Regions from separate parts of the Kitasatospora sp. NPDC048298 genome, predicted to be linked through region 1. Evidence: riboswitches for the same ligand, from Rfam matches in the RefSeq annotation. Region 1 holds a riboswitch; each other region holds the start of a gene.

Region 1 (3,870 bases):
TCCGAAGGACTGGCCGCGGCGCCGCATCATCAGCAGGAAGGCGGGCACGCCGAGCACCGCGGTGAACACCCCGACGGGCAGTTCGGCGGGCGCCAGCAGGGTGCGCGAGGCGATGTCCACCCAGACCAGCAGCAGGGCCCCGGCGAGCGGGGCGATCACCAGCACCCGGCGGTGCCCGGCGCCGACCAGCATCCGGGCCAGGTGCGGCATCAGCAGCCCGACGAAGCCGATCGCCCCGCTGACCGCGACCACGGTGCCGGTGACGGCGGCGGTCACCACGAACAGCTCGCGGCGCAGCCGGTCCGGGTCCACGCCGAGCGAGGCGGAGGTCTCGTCGCCCATCGCGAGCGCGTCCAGCCGTCCGGCGGCGCAGGCCAGGTAGGCGAGGCCGGCCAGGACGGTGACGGCGGCGATCGGCACCGAGCCCCAGGTGGCGCCGCCGAGGCTGCCGAGCAGCCACATCATGGCGTCCCGGGCGGCCTCGCCGCGGTCGGCGGCGAAGACCATCAGGGTGGTGGCGGCGGAGAACCCGTAGGACAGGGCGGTGCCGGTGAGCACCAGGCGCAGCGGGGTGAGCCCGAACGCGGTGCGGGCGGCGAGGTAGACCAGCGTCATGGCGGCCAGGGCGGAGCCGAAGGCGGAGGCGGAGATCGCCCACACGCCGAGCGAGGCGAAGGCGCCGAACAGCAGGACGGCGTTGGCGCCGACGGCCGCGCCGGAGGAGATGCCGAGGACGAAGGGGTCGGCCAGCGCGTTGCGCACCAGGGCCTGGACGGCGACGCCGCAGGCGGCCAGTCCGGCGCCGACCACGGCGGCCAGCACGGTGCGCGGCAGCCGGATCTCCCAGACGATCGCGTACGCGGCCGCCTCGTCCGCCTCCAGCCGACCGCCCGTCAGCCCGGCGCCCAGCAGCCGCAGCACCCGGGGCAGGCCGAGCCCGGAGGAGCCGAGGGCGACCCCGCAGACCAGCGAGAGCAGGAGGGCGGCGCCGAGGCCGGCGGCGAGCGGGACGACGGGTATGCGACGAGTGGGCGGGCCGACTGCCCGGTCTGCGGGTGCGCGGTTCACGGGTGCGCCTTGCCTCGGGCCGGGGGTGCGCCGGGGCGGGCGCGGGCCGGGGCGTGCCGGGGCGCCGTTCCCCTCGCAGTCCACGGCGAGTTGTCGGGAGTTCGGCGGCCGAGGGCGATCGGGCTGGCGCGGCCGTACGGGCTGGTACGGGCCGTGCTCACCGTTGCGGGTCAGCGCCGGATTCACACCGGACTTCCCCCTCGGACGCCCTGGCAGCATAACAGCCACTCAGGGCAGGCAACCCTTACCGGCCGGGGGTCGGGCGTGAACGCACGACCGCCCCCGTCCGGTGGTCCGGACGGGGGCGGTCGGGTGGCGACGCGTCAGGCTCAGGCCTGCTTGGTCTCCCAGAAGATCTTGTCGACCTCGGCGATCAGGTCCAGCAGGGCCTGGCCGGTGGCCGGGTCGGTGGACGCCTTGGCGGCCGAGGCGGCCTTCAGGGTGTCGTTGATCAGCTGGTGCAGCTGCGGGTACTTCTCGAAGTGCGGGGCCTTGAAGTAGTCGCTCCACAGCACCGAGATGTGGTGCTTGACGGCCTCGGCGCGCTGCTCCTTGATGATGATGGCGCGGGCGCGGAAGTGCGGGTCCTCGTTGGCCTGGTACTTCTCCTGGGTGGCCTTGACGGACTCGGCCTCGAGCTTGGCCTGCGCGGGGTCGTACACGCCGCAGGGCAGGTCGCAGTGGGCGTGGGCGGTGGCGCGCGGTGCAAACAGACGAGAGAACATGGGAGTCCTTCCTTAGATCGTCTTCCCGCGCCCGAGATTACCCTTCCGCCCTCCCGGTTTCGCGATCGGGCGGCGGGCCTAGGGCGAAAGACGGACCCGGAACCGGGGTATTCCGGACATCGGAGCGCTGACGGCCCGTACGGCAGACTGGGGGACGGGCGGAGCGGGAGGAGGAGTCGTGGCGCGGAGCACGCGACCGGAGGACGTCGGAGCCGGGGACCGGGGCGGAGTGCTGCCGTTCGGGCTGGTCGAGGTGGCGGGGCCGTCGATGGTCCCGACCCTGCGCGAGGGCGACCGGCTGCTGGTCCGGTACGGCGCGCCGATCCGGCCGGGCGCGGTGGTGGTCTTCCGGCACCCGTTCCAGCAGGACCTGCTGGTGGTGAAGCGGGCCGCCGAGCGCCGGCCCAAGGGCTGGTGGCTGCTGTCCGACAACCGCCCGGTGGACAGCGACAGCCGCAGCTACGGCGCCGTCCCGGACGAGCTGGTGCTCGGCCGGGTGCTGCTGCGGCTGAGCCCGAGCCCGGCCTGGCTGGCGCCGGGGCGCCGGCTGGAGCGGCTGCTGCTCACCCCGCGGCTGGCCCGGGTGCCGGGCCTGGCCCGCCGGCTCGGCGCCTGGGTCGAGGAGGTCTGAGGCCCCAGGGCCCCGAACTCCCGAGGCCCTGAGTTCGCGAGGGCCTAGGCCCGGGCCGCGGCCTCCGCCTCCTGGCGCTTGCGGGCCCGGTAGGCGGCCACGTTGGCGCGGGTCGCGCAGCGGTCCGAGCAGTAGCGGCGGGAGCGGTTGGTCGAGGTGTCCAGGTAGGCGTTGCGGCAGGGCGCGGCCTGGCAGATGCCGAGCCGGTCGGCGCCCAGCTCGGTCAGGTGGACGGCCAGGCCCATGCAGGCGACCGCGGTGAAGTGCGCGGTGGCGGTGGGGGAGTTGTCGGCCAGGTGCAGGTGCCAGCGCGGCCGCCCGGCGTCGTCCAGGTAGTCGTGTCCGGAGACCAGCGGGCTGACGGGGTACTCCATCAGCAGGCTGTTCAGCAGGTCGACGCCGCGGACCTCGTCGCCCTCGGCGGCGGCCTCGAAGACGCCGCGCAGCCTGGTCCGCACCGCCCGCAGCCGGGGCAGGTCGGACTCGTCGGCGAGGGCGGCGGCCCGCGAGGAGTCGGAGAACAGGCCGCGCACCGCCTCCACGGAGGTCAGCGTGTCGGTGCCGCGCTCGGGCTCCTCGGTGTTCACCAGCCGAACGGCGAGATCGGCGTAGGCGGCGAGCTCCACAGGGGTCCTTCCAGATTCGGTAACGGGCTGACTGCTTCCAGCCTATTACTCGTACGGCGTTCCGGCCTCCTTTCCCCGGTGGGAAAGGGGTCGGCGCCCGGCAGGACGGGTCTGCCGGGCGCCGACGGTACGGCCTAGAGCACCTTGGACAGGAAGGCCCTGGTGCGCTCGTGCTGCGGGTTGGTGAGCACCTCGCGGGGGTTGCCGGACTCGACCACCACGCCGCCGTCCATGAACACCAGGGCGTCGCCGACCTCGCGGGCGAAGCCCATCTCGTGGGTGACGACCACCATGGTCATGCCCTCCTCGGCGAGGCCGCGCATGACGTCGAGGACGTCGCCGACCAGCTCCGGGTCGAGCGCGGAGGTGGGCTCGTCGAAGAGCATCAGCTTGGGCTTCATGGCCAGCGCGCGGGCGATCGCCACGCGCTGCTGCTGGCCGCCGGAGAGCTGCGAGGGGTAGTTCCCGGCCTTGTCGGCCAGGCCGACCCGCTCCAGCAGGGCCATGCCGCGCTCGCGGGCGTCGGCCCTGCTCTCGCCCTTGACCTGGACCGGCGCCTCCATGACGTTCTCGATGGCGGTCATGTGCGGGAACAGGTTGAAGCGCTGGAAGACCATGCCGATGTCGCGCCGCTTGAGGGCGACCTCGCGGTCCTTGAGCTCGTGCAGCCGGTCGCCCTTCTGCCGGTAGCCGACCAGCTCGCCGTCCACCCAGAGGCGGCCGCCGTTGATCTTCTCCAGGTGGTTGATGCACCGCAGGAAGGTCGACTTGCCGGAGCCGGAGGGGCCGATCAGGCAGAACACCTCGCCCTGCTTGACCT
Region 2 (3,870 bases), on a different contig from region 1:
GGAGTTCGGCGGCGGTGTCGGCGAGCCAGCGGGCGGCGGGGAGTTCGGCGTGCACCTCGGTGCGGGCGAGGACCTCGGCGGTGTAGCGCAGGGCGTCGCCGGGGTGGTCGTCGGTGAGGGCGTGGAAGCCGCGCGGGGTGTGGTCGTCCGGATCGAAGGGGTAGCGCCGGAGGCTGACGTCGGTGCCCTCGCTCCGGCCCTCGACGTCGTACGCGGTGGGCCCCTCGGTGGTGGCGGGGTGCGGGACGGGCTTGGGGTAGGGCGGCAGGGCCGGTTCGTCCCGGGGTTCGTCCAGCTCCTTCAGGAAGGAGTAGAGCAGCGGGCGCAGCAGGCGGGCGGACTCGCCGCGGTGGGCGAGCGACCGGTCGGTGATGTCGCTCAGGTCGGCCGGGTCCCGGGCCAGGGCCAGTTCGAGCTGGGCGGTGAGGTCCCCGTCGGGGTCGAGGACGGGCGCGGCCTGGCCGAAGGCGTAGCTGGGGGAGCGCGGGTCGAGTTCGGCGGCGCCGGTGGCGACGAGCAGGGTGCGGTGGTCCAGGGCGGCGCCGTAGACGGTGACCGAGCCGTGGTCGCCGATCACGCAGTCGGCGGCGACGAGCGCGGCCTGCCAGCCCTGGTGGGGCGGGATCAGGCGCAGGCCCATCCGGCAGGCGGCGGCGAGCAGCGCCTCGGGGTCGTGCCGGCTCCACACGTTGGGGTGCAGGACGACGGCCACCGTGTACTCGTCGGCGGGCAGTCGGCGGACCAGCCGCTGGGGCAGGTCGGGGTGGCGGCCGAATAACGAGTGCTCGCTCCAGGTGGAGCTGACGACGACGAGCCGTCGGCCGCCGACGGCGCCGAGCGCGGCGCGGTAGCCGTCGCGGGAGCGCCGGCTGCCGAGCATCCGGTCGAAGCACGGGTCGCCGACGACCTGGGCGACGTCCAGCGCCTCGGGGCAGGAGTCCCGCAGCCGGTCCAGCTGCTCGGGGTGGGAGAGGCCCAGGACGTCGACGAACACCCGTCCGTGGTGGGTGAGTTCGTTGCGGGACAGGCCGGCGGCGCTGACCGTGTCGCCGGTGGACTCGGTGACCAGGCGGTTGTAGCCGGCGCCGTGCGGGAGGACGACGAGGCGGGCGTCCAGGCGGTGCATGGAGGAGTGGACGGCGCACGCGACGGCGAGGTCGAAGCGGCGGCGGACGGCGTCCTCCCAGTCCAGCACGGTGAAGCCGGACAGGCCGTGCAGGTACTCGTCCAGGGCGCGGTCGGCGAAGGCGGAGCCGGGGTTGACGGTGAAGTAGCGCTCGATGCCGTCCGGGCTCAGCAGGGTGAGGACGTCCAGGACCCGGGTGGCCGAGGTGAGGGTGCGGGCGACCGCCAGCACGCGGGCCCTGACCGGTCGGGTGTTCCAGCGGTCGGCGGGCCAGGCGTGGGGGTGGGACGGCACACCATGATCGTACTCATCCGGTCGGGCCGCGGCGCGGTTCCGAGGGCGGGTCAGCCCGCGGCCGCGCTGGGCTCGTGGTGCTCGGCGGCGGCGCACTCGTTGAGCAGGGGGCGCATGGCCTCGTCCACGAGCCGGTAGCGCACCACTCGTCCGTCCCGGTCGCCGGTGACCACGCCGGCCGTGCGGAGCAGCCGCAGGGCCTGGGAGACGGCCGGGTCACGCATGCCGGTGGCGACCGCGAGATCGCTGACGGCGAGCGGGCCGGCCCGGTGGAGGGCGAGCAGCAGGGCGAGCCGGCCGGGGTCCGCGAGCAGGGAGAACCGCTCGGCCCAGGACCGGACGTGCGCGGGCTCGCCGATCGCGGCGATGGCCTCGCAGACCCGGTGTCCGTCGATGGTGCGGTGGCCCGCGCGGTCCTCCGGTACGAGATGCATGCGGACATTCTCGCAGGCGGGGGCCTGTGATCCTGGACACCTGCGCAGGTGCGCAGCCTTGCACGGGTCGGGGCGGGGCCCTACGGTGTTCCCCGCCGTGGTGCTCGGGAAGACCGGTGACGGACCCTCAGGGGTCCCAGCCCGGAGCGGCCCTCGCCACTGTGATCGGGCCGCTCCTCCGTCCACGGAGGAGCGTCGTCCGCACCCATGAAGCCACTGGGCGCCTCGTGCGCCTGGGAAGGCGGGTGCGGGTGTTCCCGTCAGCCAGGAGACCGGCCACGGCATCTCACGAGGTTTTCCACGAGGTGCTGGAGCGTGATCCGCATGACCCTGCCCGAAACCGTTTCCGCCGGGACCGAACCCGGCCCCGCCGCGCTGCCCACCTTCAGATGGCGGCGCGAGGACACCGTCCGTACGGCCGCGCTGATGGCGGTGATCGTGGCCATGCACGTGGTGGCCTTCGGCACGCTGATCTTCCTGGTCGCACCCGAGCGGTACACGGTCGGCACCCAGGTCTTCGGGGTGGGCCTGGGTATCACCGCGTACACCCTCGGCATGCGGCACGCCTTCGACGCCGACCACATCGCGGTGATCGACAACACCACCCGCAAGCTGATGGCGGACGGCAAGCGGCCGGTCTCGGTGGGCTTCTGGTTCGCCCTCGGGCACTCCTCGATGGTGGTGCTGATGGCCGCCCTGGTGGCGGGCGGCGCGCAGCTGGCGAACACGCTGATGGACGACGAGTCGGCCACCCACAAGTGGCTGGGCATGGTCGGCACGACGGCCTCCGGCGCCTTCCTCTACCTGATCGGCGCGCTCAACCTGGCGGCGCTGCTCGGCATCCTCAAGGTGTTCCGCTCGATGCGGGCCGGGCAGTTCGACGAGAAGGAGCTGGAGGCGCACCTCGACTCGCGCGGCTTCATGGCCCGGGTGCTGAACCGGGCGACCCGTTCGATCACCCGGCCGGGGCAGATGTTCCCGGTGGGCATGGTGCTGGGCCTGGGCTTCGACACCGCGACCGAGGTCACCCTGATGGTGATGGCCGGCTCGGGTGCGGCCTCCGGGCTGCCGTGGTACGCGATCGTCTGCCTGCCGCTGCTGTTCGCGGCCGGGATGAGCCTGTTCGACACCCTGGACGGGACGTTCATGAACTTCGCGTACCAGTGGGCCTTCGCCAACCCGGTGCGGAAGGTGTACTACAACCTGACCATCACCGGTCTGTCGATCGCGGTGGCCTTCATCATCGGCACCATCGAGCTGGTCGGGGTGCTGCACGAGAAGCTCGACCTGACCGACCCGGTCACCGGGTTCATCGCGGACATCTCACTGGACAACGTCGGCTACGCCATCGCCGGGCTGTTCGTGGTCGTCTGGGCGATCGCGATCGGGTACTGGAAGCTCGCCCGGGTCGAGAAGCGCTGGACGCCCGACAGTCCGTGACCGGGCGGCCGCCGGCCTCCGAGTACGTGGAACGGCGCCACCCCGAACCCGGGGAGGCGCCGTTCGGCGTGTGCGGGGTCAGCGCTCCTCGCGGAAGTCGACGTGCCGGCCGGCGGCCGGGTCGTACTTGCGCAGGACCATCCGGTCCGGGTCGTTGCGGCGGTTCTTGCGGGTCACGTACGTGAAGCCGGTGCCGGCGGTGGAGCGGAGCTTGATCACCGGGCGCAGTTCGCTGCGGGCCATCGGGTCCTCCTGGGGCCTGAGGGGTCCGGCCCCGGGTGTCGGACCGGGACCGGGCGCCGAAATGGAAGTCGTTTCCAGTGGATGGGAACGTGGGCCGCACCCTGCCCATTCCCGGACGCCGGGTCGCCGCCGAAGGACGCGGCGGGTGGGGGAGCGGGGAGCGCGGCGCGGTCGCGCGGGGGCGCGCAAGGGGCACCGGGGGTTCTGTCGGGGGCGCTCGGCGGGCGGTTCGGGCCGGGGGTTCGTAGGCTCGACGCATGGCGGATGCGTACGCGGGGCGGCGGGAGCGGGTGAGGGAGCACTGCAGTGCGGCCGGGGCCGACGCGGCGCTGA
Region 3 (3,870 bases), on a different contig from region 1:
TCCGCACACGGAGTCCCTCCGCGCGCAGTTCGACGGGGGGCGTCTTTGTCACTGCCCCCTCCCGTCGGCCCGCCCCTGGCGCCACAGCAGCCAGGCGAAGAAGGGCGCTCCGAGCCCGGCCGTGATGACGCCGACGGGAATCTCCCGGTCGGGCAGGACCGAGCGCGCCACGATGTCGCTGCCCACCAGGAGGGACGCGCCCACCAGCGCCGACACGGGCAGCAGGAGGGCGTGGCGCGGCCCGCAGACGAGACGGACCACATGCGGTACGACCAGGCCGAGGAATCCGATGACGCCGGTGTTGGCGACCAGGCACGCGGTCACCAGCGCGGCTGTGGCGACGAGGGCCCAGCGGGTGCGCTCGACGTGGACGCCGAGGGAGCGGGCGGAGGTCTCGCCGAAGGCGAAGGCGTCCAGGTCGCGGGCCGAGGAGGCCAGGACCGTGACACCGATCAGCGCGACCGCGGTCAGGAAGACGGCGGTGGGCCACCGCACGCCGGCGACCGAGCCGAGCGTCCACTCCATGACACCGCGCGCCGCGTTGCGGTCCCCGAGGACCATCACGACGAACGAGGTGTACGCCCCGCACATCTGTCCCACCGCGATGCCGGCGAGCACGGTCCGGGCGGTCGGTAGCGACCGGGTGCGCGCGCCGGCCAGTGCCAGGACGACGACGGCGGCGAGCAGGGCACCGGCGAAGGCCGCCGTCGCCACCGCACCGGTGCCCACGACGCCGGACACGCCGGCGCCGAGGACGATCACGGTGACCGCGCCGGCGGCGGCTCCGTCCGAGATCCCGAGCAGGAAGGGATCGGCCAGGTCGTTCCCGGTCAGCGTCTGCAACACCGCACCGCAGACCGCGAGGCCGGCGCCGGTGGCAGCCGCTCCCAGAACCCGGGGGAGCCGCAGCTGCCAGACGATCTGATCGTCCAGCAGCGTGACGTTCGGGTCGCCCAGCCCGAGACGGCGCACCACGACGTCGATCACGGTGTGGACCGGCTCGTGTTGCGAGCCCACGGCCAGGCCGAGGAGCACGGTGGTCAGCAGCAGGGCCACACCGATGGCCAGCGCCGCCGTCGCGCGGCCCGGACCGGAGGACCGCACGACGGGGTGGGGCGCGGTGGTCATGAACCCGGGTGCAGCCGGCCCAGCCCCGCGGACACCCGGGCGGCACCGTCGGCGAGCAGCACGCCGGGAGTCGACTCCGAGAACGGCACCACCACGAAGGCCTTGCGCTGCACGGCGCCGAGCTTGCTCAGCACCGGGTCGTTCTCCAAGTAGTCGATCTTGGACTGGGCGGTGTCCCAGCCTGCGTCCGCCAGCACGATGGCGTCCGGGTCCGCCGCGACGACCTTCTCCCAGCTCACGTTCTGCCAGCCACCGGGCAGGTCCCCGAAGACGTTGCGGGCGCCCACGGCATCGAGTACGAGTTGAGGTCCGCCGTGGCCGGCACCGACGAACGGCGTCTTGGTGTCCGAGTCGTACCACAGGACCTTCAGGCCCTTGCCCGCGGCCGTCGCGGTGAACCGGGCAAGCTGCTGCTCCTGCTGCTGCTGGATCGCGACGGCCCGCTCCGGGACACCGAAGACCTTGGCGACGTCGTTCAGTTCGCCCCACATCGCCTGCCAGGTCGTCGGCGGTACCTTGCTCTTGTCCGAGCAGCCGAACGGGGACACGTACGACGGGATGCCCTGGTCGCGCAGTTCCTCCCGGCTGCCCGCGACCTTGTCGGTGAACGCGCTGGCGTAGGAGGCGTACAGGAAGTCGGGACGGGCCGCGAGGAGCTTCTCCTTCGTCGGGTACTCCTTGGAGAGCACCGGGACGGAGTCGTAGGCCGCCTTCCACTTCTCCGGGACGGAGTCGTCGAGGTAGGCGGTGCCGGCCATGCGGGACTGCAGGCCGAGGGCCAGGGCGACCTCGGTGGCACCCTGGTTGAGGGTCACCAGCCGCTCGGGCGGCGCGCCGACCGTCACGGTGGTCCCGCAGTTGTCCACGCCGACCGGCGCGGCACTCCCGGCCGTCCCGCCGGACGCGACGGGAGCCGGGACGCCCGCGCAGGCGCCGAGCATGCCGGTGAACAGGACGGCCGCGACCGCCCGGCCGACACGTATCGGCCCTCTGGGACGTGCGGAATGTACAGAATGTGCGGAACGTATGGATCGAAACGGGTACGGCAGACCGCTGGGCACGTGTTCTCCAAAACCCTCGTGGAACATGTCGCGCCGTGGCCGGTCTCCTGGCTTCCGCATCGACGCGCCGCGGCCGACCTTCCCAAGCGGCTCTTCCAGCCCGCCCAGTGGCCCTGACCGGCGGCAGAGCCGGTCAGCGAGGGCCGCGGAACTCCGCGGCAACAGTGGCGAGGGCCGCACCGGAATTCGACCGGTTTCCCGAACACCACGGCGCTGGCAAGATATCAGGCCTAGCGATCTTGTCCGGGAACAGTCCGGGACCGCAGGGCGGACGGGGAGCCGCGACGACCCGCGGATGCCCACCGACGCCGCGCGGGCGGGGCCGCACCGCGGCGGCGGTGGTTCATCGGGCGGTCGGTGCCTGGCAGGTGAGGTCGCCCCCCGGGAGCTTGCCCGTGGTCAGGTAGCGCGTGGTGGCCGCGTCCGCGCAGGACCCGTTGCCGTAGACGCCGTGCCCCTCTCCTCCCAGCACGGTGATCATCCGGGAGCCGTGCAGGGACCGGTGCATGCTCTGGGCGGCGGTCAGGGGCGTCTGGGAGTCCCACTCGTTCTGCAGGATCAGCGCTTGGACGTCGTTGTCCACCGTGGTCGGGGCTTCGCTGCCGGGCTTCCAGAAGGCGCACGGCTTGATGCCGTACGCGAAGTCCCCGTACAGCGGGTACCGGGCCTTGCCGCGCACGGTGTCGCGCCGGTACTGCTCGGGGTCACGCGGCCACGATGCGGCGGTGTCGCCGCACATGACCGTCCAGAGGCTCGCGAGGAGGTTCTCCGGGGGGAGTTCGGGGTCGGGCGCCGGCGCGGCGGGCTTGTCGTCCTCGGCGGCCTTCTTCAGTCCGGCGATCCAGTCGGCGGCCTTCCGCTCCGTGAAGAAGATGTCGCGCACGGCGCGGATGTCGTCGCCGGTGAGGGGGCCGTCGCCGGTGTCGACGGGCTTGCGATCCGCCCGGGCGACGATGTCCCAGAAGGTGTTGCGGACTTCGGCCGGGGTCCGGCCCAGGTGGTACGTGGTGTCCTGCCCTGCGGTCCACTCGCTCCACCGCGTGAAGGCGGGCTCGGTCGCCTGCGCCATCTGCTGGAAGGTGCCCCGCCCGTACTGCGTGGGGTCGACCGCGCTGTCCAGCACGAACCGGTCGGCCCGCTGGGGGAACATCTGCATGTAGACGGCGCCGAGATAGGTGCCGTACGAGCCCCCGTAGTAGGAGATCCTCTTCTCTCCCATGACGGTGCGGATGAGGTCCATGTCGCGGGCGGTGTTGCGGGTGGTGATGTGCCGCAGCTTGTCCCCTTCCGCGGCGGCGCACTTGTCGGCCACTGTTCGCGCCCACCGCACGTCCTTGGCGAAGGTCTCGGCGTGGTACGGGCGGTCGATGTTCAGCTCGTCGGGAGTCAGACCGCAGCTGACGGGGGAGCTCTGCCCGATGCCCCTCGGATCGAAGCCGACGAGGTCGTACCGGTCCTTCACCTCCTGGGGGATGACCGGCTCCATGGCGACCGGCAGACCCAGACCCGAAGCGCCGGGACCGCCGGGGTTGAACAGCAGTACGCCGCGGCGGTGTTGCGTACTGCTCGCCTTCAACCGGTTCACCACGACGTCGAGCTTCTCGCCATCGGGGTTGTTGTAGTCCAGTGGCACCTTGACGGTCGCGCACTGGAAAGCGGCCGGCGTGTGCTCGTCGCAGTG

Evidence for each region. A riboswitch is a leader RNA that binds a small molecule or an ion and turns the genes downstream of it on or off. The one in region 1 is predicted to bind cobalamin.
Region 2: linked by a shared signal. The riboswitch ahead of ACGF0D_RS06605 (HoxN/HupN/NixA family nickel/cobalt transporter) and the one ahead of ACGF0D_RS02120 (FecCD family ABC transporter permease) in region 1 are both predicted to bind cobalamin.
Region 3: linked by a shared signal. The riboswitch ahead of ACGF0D_RS27795 (ABC transporter substrate-binding protein) and the one ahead of ACGF0D_RS02120 (FecCD family ABC transporter permease) in region 1 are both predicted to bind cobalamin.

Annotation. Positions count from the first base shown of each region.
Region 1 is NZ_JBICYZ010000002.1:210,132-214,001, reverse strand. It holds gene ACGF0D_RS02120 (FecCD family ABC transporter permease) at 1-1,068, opposite strand, end outside; cobalamin riboswitch at 1,160-1,309, opposite strand; gene sodN (superoxide dismutase, Ni) at 1,398-1,793, opposite strand; gene sodX (nickel-type superoxide dismutase maturation protease) at 2,062-2,424, shown strand; gene ACGF0D_RS02105 (CGNR zinc finger domain-containing protein) at 2,469-3,050, opposite strand; gene ACGF0D_RS02100 (amino acid ABC transporter ATP-binding protein) at 3,185-3,870, opposite strand, start outside.
Region 2 is NZ_JBICYZ010000005.1:204,969-208,838, forward strand. It holds gene ACGF0D_RS06595 (hypothetical protein) at 1-1,420, opposite strand, end outside; gene ACGF0D_RS06600 (ArsR/SmtB family transcription factor) at 1,471-1,854, opposite strand; cobalamin riboswitch at 1,936-2,150, shown strand; gene ACGF0D_RS06605 (HoxN/HupN/NixA family nickel/cobalt transporter) at 2,179-3,294, shown strand; gene rpmG (50S ribosomal protein L33) at 3,373-3,537, opposite strand; gene ACGF0D_RS06615 (M24 family metallopeptidase) at 3,795-3,870, shown strand, end outside.
Region 3 is NZ_JBICYZ010000042.1:72,230-76,099, forward strand. It holds gene ACGF0D_RS27785 (ABC transporter ATP-binding protein) at 1-52, opposite strand, end outside; gene ACGF0D_RS27790 (FecCD family ABC transporter permease) at 49-1,128, opposite strand; gene ACGF0D_RS27795 (ABC transporter substrate-binding protein) at 1,125-2,069, opposite strand; cobalamin riboswitch at 2,209-2,414, opposite strand; gene ACGF0D_RS27800 (alpha/beta hydrolase) at 2,533-3,870, opposite strand, start outside.